DNA from 2 places in the Aliiglaciecola sp. LCG003 genome. Region 2 is predicted to be linked to the other one. Evidence: predicted binding sites of a transcription regulator. Region 2 holds the regulator's gene; the other holds the start of a gene.
The links. Region 2 encodes NrdR, which represses ribonucleotide reductase genes. Its sites were predicted from a motif close to AAACACNANATNTNGTGTTT; they were not measured.

Region 1 (3,429 bases), 1.1 Mb from region 2:
ATAGTGGGGGCGGAACATGTGTTAAAATTGGTTCCTAAAGGTACCCACCAACACGAAAAATTTATCAAACCTGCTGAACTAATCAGCTGGATAGACAAATCAGAGTTAATCGCAAAAAATATGACCGGTCTTCATATTAATCCACTCACTCAACAATATTATTTGTCAGATCAAAATGTTGATGTAAACTATTTGCTGCATTGCCAAAGGATAGACGATGAATAATAAGGCTGTACTATGAGTCATTTTAATGGTGTTTTGTTTGACCTCGATGGCACTTTATTAGATACCGCAAAAGATTTGGGCAATGCATTAAATCATGTGTTGTCTCAGCACGATCAACCAAGCATAGCTTTTGCAGCCTATCGTAATGTTGCCTCCGATGGGGCTAAAGGCCTGTTAGAGCTAGGTTTTGGTGACAACTTTAACCAATTAGATTTTCCAATAGCACGGCAGCAACTGTTAGATCACTATGCTACTAATATCTGTGTTGATACACGTATGTTCGCCGGTGTTGAGGAATGCCTTTTGCAGCTAAATGAAAGGGCTATTCCTTGGGGGATTGTTACAAACAAGCCTGGTTGGTTAACTGATTCGTTATTATCATATTTTCCACTCTTAGCAGCATGTAATTGTGTATTTAGCGGTGATACATTATCGAAACGAAAACCCGATCCCCTGCCCCTTTTAGAAGCCGCAAAATTACTTAATTTGAATCCCGGCAGTACATTATATGTTGGCGATGCGATTCGAGACATACAAGCCGCTAATTCAGCAGATATGATCAGTGTTGCTGCTTGTTATGGTTACATCGACGACCTCAACCAGGTCAGAGATTGGCAAGCGGACTTTACAGTTGATCACATACAACAAATTTGGCAATTAAAATGTCGGTGAAGGTAAATGGTGCTTTGTCTAAAAGCATCAGATTGATGGATTTTTAATCATAGACATAAAGCATAATTGATACCAGATGTTGTGTTTTTGTGACATTATTTCGCTATATATCGGTATTGTCTAAAAACGATTTATTCCTATCAAAAAGATTTATTAAAAAAAATATTATCAGAATAAACTTGCATTCACGTTAACTCGCTTTCAAGTATAGTTGCTAAGTTAGTCAATACTAACCTAGTAAATAGTTAGGCTCCAACTGCCCACAAAACCACCATATGTTGGGTTGCAAACAGAGTAAAACACCTCTATCTTGTGGCTATCCCAATATTAATAACTATTTTAACAATTACGCGATAATCTCAATTGAGTGACTCGCATGGTATTGGGTTACGACGAAATATACTTTCTGTGTTCGATGCTAGATGCATCGAGCACTTGGCGCTAATAATCTATACGGCTATCAAAATCATGAATAATAATCTCTTTGTCACAAAACGCGATGGCGAACGTGAAGTTATAGACTTGGATAAAATCCATAAAGTTATCACTTGGGCGGCTAAAGGCCTGAATAATGTCTCTGTTTCTCAAGTTGAAATCAAAGCGCATATTCAATTTTACGATGGTATTAAAACCGAAGATATTCACGAGACATTGATACGATCCGCAGCGGATCTAATTTCAACTGATAGTCCCGATTACCAATATTTAGCTGCACGACTCGCAGTTTTCCATCTGCGTAAAAAAGCCTATGGGCAATTTGAACCGCCTGCACTGGTTGATCATGTTAAACGTATGGTCAAAATGGGCAAATATGATGCTCACATCCTGGAAGATTATTCTGAGCAAGAATTAACAGAGTTAGATGCTTACCTTGACCATTGGCGCGACATGAATTTCAGTTATGCAGCGGTTAAGCAGTTAGAGGGCAAGTATCTTGTACAAAACCGTGTTACCGGCGACATATATGAAAGTGCGCAGTTTCTTTACATATTAGTTGCAGCCTGCCTGTTCGCAAATTACAGCAAAGAAACCCGCCTGGATTATATTAAACGTTTCTATGATGCGACTTCATTATTCAAAATTTCTTTGCCTACTCCAATTATGTCTGGCGTTAGGACACCCACTCGTCAATTTAGCTCATGTGTGTTAATTGAAACCGGCGATAGCTTGGATTCAATCAATGCTACAGCTAGTGCCATAGTCAAATACGTTAGTCAACGGGCTGGAATCGGTGTTAATGCTGGACGAATTCGCGCATTGGGTAGCAATATCCGTGGTGGCGAGGCTTATCACACGGGTTGTATTCCTTTTTACAAGTATTTCCAGACTGCGGTTAAGAGTTGCTCCCAAGGTGGTGTTCGTGGCGGAGCAGCAACGTTATTTTATCCGGTCTGGCATTTAGAGGTTGAATCTCTATTAGTACTGAAAAATAATCGGGGTGTGGAAGAAAACCGTGTACGTCATTTAGATTATGGTGTGCAATTTAATAAGCTGATGTATCAACGTATGATCAAAGATCAAAACATCACCTTGTTTAGCCCTTCCGATGTTCCTGGGCTTTATGATGCTTTCTTTGCAGACCAAGTAGAGTTTGAAAAGCTCTATGTTCAATATGAGCAAGACGCCTCAATTCGTAAGAAATCAATCAGAGCGGTAGAGCTATTCAGCCTATTTATGCAAGAACGTGCCAGTACTGGCCGGATCTACCTACAAAACGTTGACCATTGTAATACTCATAGTCCATTTGATCCTAAAGTAGCACCCGTTAGACAAAGTAACCTGTGTCTTGAAATTGCGTTACCTACCAAACCGTTAGAGCATGTAAATGATGAAAATGGTGAAATAGCCCTTTGTACTCTATCTGCTTTTAACCTTGGGGAAATTAAAAGTCTTGATGATTTTGAAGAGCTATCCGACTTAGCTGTGCGCGCACTAGATAGTTTGTTGGACTATCAGGATTACCCGGTTCCAGCTGCTTACAATGCGTCTATTGGCCGTCGTACATTGGGTATAGGTGTGATCAACTTTGCTTACTACCTAGCAAAAAATGGCAAAAAATATTCCGATGGCAGTGGTAATGCACTAATTCACAAAACCTTCGAAGCTATGCAATATTACTTGCTTAAAGCATCCAATAAATTAGCAAAAGAAAAAGGCGCTTGTCCGAAATTTAACGAGACAACCTACTCGCAAGGTATTCTACCTATTGATACCTATAAAAAGGACTTGGATAAGGTTTGTAACGAGCCGTTACATTACGACTGGGAAAGCTTACGAAAAGAGATCACTCAACATGGTTTACGCAACAGTACTTTGTCAGCTTTGATGCCATCTGAAACATCGTCTCAAATATCTAACGCAACTAATGGTATTGAGCCACCTCGAGGCCATATAAGTATCAAATCCAGTAAAGATGGAGTGCTTAAACAAGTTGTTCCGGATTATGAAAACCTTAAAGAACAATACGAACTGTTGTGGGACATCAATTCAAATGACGGTTACCTAGAATTGGTGGCCATTATGCAGAAATTT
Region 2 (3,429 bases):
CAAACATACACCATTAGTGGCAATACTATCGCCAAGGGCCACATCTGACATGTCCATTTTATTCACATTTACGGTGAGACGAATATCGTCACCTGTGGGCTGTAATTTGGCGATATGCCCTACATCTTCTATTATTCCGGTAAACATAATTTCTCTAATTATTCACTATTAGGCACAAAACGTGCGGTAAATTTAACGTCTTCACCGACCATTTTGATGGATGACCATTGTAACATCTTTGTTTGCGACATGGAGGTTAGCTCATCCATTACAAACAAGTTTTGACTCTTATCGCCTAATAATTTGGGCGCTTGGTATAAAATCAATTCATCAACTAAATTTTGTTGCACTAGGGCACCGGCTAGTCGGCCACCCGCCTCTAACCAAATATTGTTAAATTGCAGTTCAGCCAAATTCTGCAGAACGGCCTGCAAGTCAAGTTTGTTATCCTTAGATGCCAACTGAATTTGCTCAACACTAGGTCTCAATAACGAGTTGTAGGTTTGATTAAATACATAGGTTTGGCCAGCAAGATCAAACAATCTGAGCGCATTGTGAAGTTGATTCCTGCCATCTAATATTATTCTAGCGGGTTGGCGCATGGTACTTTTATCTATCTGCTGCGCTAAATCACCTAACTCATGGTGTCTAACATTGAGACTTGGGTCATCAGTTAATACCGTACCTGAACCACTCAAAATAGCACAGCTTGCCAGTCGGTGTCGTTGCACATCTTGGCGCGCAGCAGTGCCAGTGATCCACTGACTGCGTCCGTTAGCTAACGCGGTTTTGCCATCTAAACTAGCAGCGAGCTTAAGGGTTACCCAGGGTGTTCCTGTTTTCATCCGTTTAACAAAACCACGGTTTAACGTTTCTGCTTGCTCAGCCATTAATCCATATGAGGTGTCTATGCCTTGTTGTTGCAATATGGCTAGTCCACGCCCAGATACGGCAGGGTTAGGATCGACCATAGCGGCCACCACACGTTTAATACCAGCTTCGACTAGCGCATTCGCGCAGGGAGGCGTACGACCAAAGTGGCTACAGGGCTCTAAAGTGACATAAGCTGTCGCCCCTTTAGCCAACCGCCCAGCTTGGCGTAATGCATGGACTTCAGCATGAGGAGAGCCGGCTTTAAGGTGCCAGCCTTGGCCCACTATGTTATCGCTATCATCAGCAATCACACAGCCCACATTTGGATTTGGCGAGGTGGAATAGATACCCCGTTGAGCCAACTTCAAGGCTTGGGCCATCATACGGTGATCTTGCGCAGAAAATGTTTGAACTGTCATGAAGTTATCCACTCACGATAGGACGTCTAGTCGCCAAGCTTAGCAATTTCTTCGCCAAACTCACGGATATCCTCAAATGAGCGATAGACAGACGCAAAGCGCACATAAGCCACTTTGTCGAGATCTTTCAACGCGTTCATTATCAAACCACCTAGAAATTCGCTGCTGATTTCACGCTCACCGGTGGCCCGCAAAGACGACTTTAACTGACTGATACAATGCTCAACTTTTTCAGTGCTCACAGGACGTTTCTCCAACGCCCGCTGCAGTCCTGCGCGCAATTTATCTTCATTAAAAGGTTCACGGGAGCCATCTCGTTTCACCACTCGGGGCATAACTAGTTCAGCAATTTCAAAAGTCGTAAAACGCTCGTGACAACTGGTACATTCACGTCTACGTCTAACTTGGTGGCCTTCAGCCACCAGCCGCGAGTCAATAACTTTGGTTTCTTGTTCAGCACAAAATGGACAAAACATAAATGTTGGTATCTTTTCAACAAGATTTTAATGGGCTAAAACTAGCAAAATTTGCAGCTAAATTATAGTTCGATAGGCTAATTAGCCCGACATAAACTGTAAAACCATGTTATCTATCCCACCACAAGGCTTAATCCTTCATCGAGCCAGCCCGTTACCCCACCAATCATTTTCTTTACCGGACGAGACAAATCAGCCAACTTGACCGCAGCCTTATCTGCGCCATTGCAATGTGGTCCTGCGCAGTAAACCACAAATACAGTATCGTCAGGGAAGTGAGATAAACTTTCTACACTTAACTGTTTATGCGCAATATTAATCGCATGGGGAAGATGACCTTGCGCATACAACTGGGCATTGCGCACATCCAGTAAAACAAAATCCTGACGACTATTCGATTGAGCGAAATGTACATCCCAGCAATCAGTTTCGAAGCTCAGCAATTGGCTAAAGTATTGTTTGGCAGCGTCGCTCTGCCCAGCAGGAATTCGGGTTACTACAGATGACATCTTGGGCCCCTGTTTAATGATAAAGACCCTAGTTTGCCAGAATATCAAACCGCTTATAGAGGTAAGCAAGCCATTATTCGATAAAATTGAGACAAGGAATAAAATGCCTTAAATTAGCTTGCGCCGGCTAAATCCACGGTTGAAAACTTGGCTTAAAAGGTACAGACCAGCCACTGATAGCCCAAATGTAAGACCGTTGACTACAACAGAATTATATTGGTATTGTTCAATAGGTTGGTAACCTATATAGGCGCTGGTATTGAACACTGCATGAGCAAAAATACACGGCCACAATGAGCGGCTTTTGTAATATATCCAAGCTAAAAAAATACCCATCACCAGTGCCACCAAAAACTGATACAGATTCAGATGAGCACCGGCAAATAACACCGCTGATAATACTATCGCTAGACTGGGCGGGTAATGATGCAGAAAACCACGAAAAATAATACCGCGGAAAAGAACTTCCTCAATAACCGGAGCAATCACACACACTGCCAATATAGACCAGATACCGCCCGTCATTAACATATCAAAGTGCTTGAGGATCTCTGGGCTAGGCGGAATCAGTTTAAAATACTGCATTTGAATATCGGCAAACCACCACAAGGCACCGACTAATACCACGCATATTGGTGGAAACAATAATGTCGCTGTGCTTCTAAACTGATTGCCAGAATCATCCCACAAGCCGCTGAAACTCAACTCAGTGTGCTTCATCGCCAGTAACACCACCATACCGGTAGCAATGGTGACAACTAGCATATCCCAAAAAACGCTGGACTGTGTCACTAAACCAGATTGATAGAGCACTAGGCCTAATAGGATTTGTAATATTATCCAGGTGATCACTAAACCTAAAGCAATTAGCAGAGAAGGTGGATTTTTCAACATGGCTATTGTCGTCCTATACAATATGCTAGAAAATTAAATTTTAAGGGTTATATCTTCAACAAATTGAAGTTCTCACAACATAGTCTATTTTCAGACATAAAAAAACCGTACACAGGTACGGTTTTTCAATGATTCAAATCAGATTACCCATAAACAGGGAACTTCTCACATAGGGCAAGGACTTCGCTTTTTACTCGATCTATTGTGCTTTGGTCACCCATATTGTCAAGTACGTCGCAAATCCAAGTGGCAACTTGC

Region 1: a site for NrdR is predicted at 1,164-1,183, ahead of nrdA (class 1a ribonucleoside-diphosphate reductase subunit alpha). Genes of this name have one in related genera too.

What each region holds. Positions count from the first base shown of each region.
Region 1 is NZ_CP128185.1:2,088,101-2,091,529, reverse strand. It holds gene ubiG (bifunctional 2-polyprenyl-6-hydroxyphenol methylase/3-demethylubiquinol 3-O-methyltransferase UbiG) at 1-225, shown strand, start outside; gene QR722_RS09045 (HAD family hydrolase) at 238-897, shown strand; gene nrdA (class 1a ribonucleoside-diphosphate reductase subunit alpha) at 1,366-3,429, shown strand, end outside.
Region 2 is NZ_CP128185.1:3,177,655-3,181,083, forward strand. It holds gene QR722_RS13880 (riboflavin synthase) at 1-147, opposite strand, end outside; gene ribD (bifunctional diaminohydroxyphosphoribosylaminopyrimidine deaminase/5-amino-6-(5-phosphoribosylamino)uracil reductase RibD) at 159-1,292, opposite strand; gene nrdR (transcriptional regulator NrdR) at 1,319-1,768, opposite strand; gene QR722_RS13895 (rhodanese-like domain-containing protein) at 1,882-2,277, opposite strand; gene QR722_RS13900 (CPBP family intramembrane glutamic endopeptidase) at 2,386-3,171, opposite strand; gene glyA (serine hydroxymethyltransferase) at 3,315-3,429, opposite strand, start outside.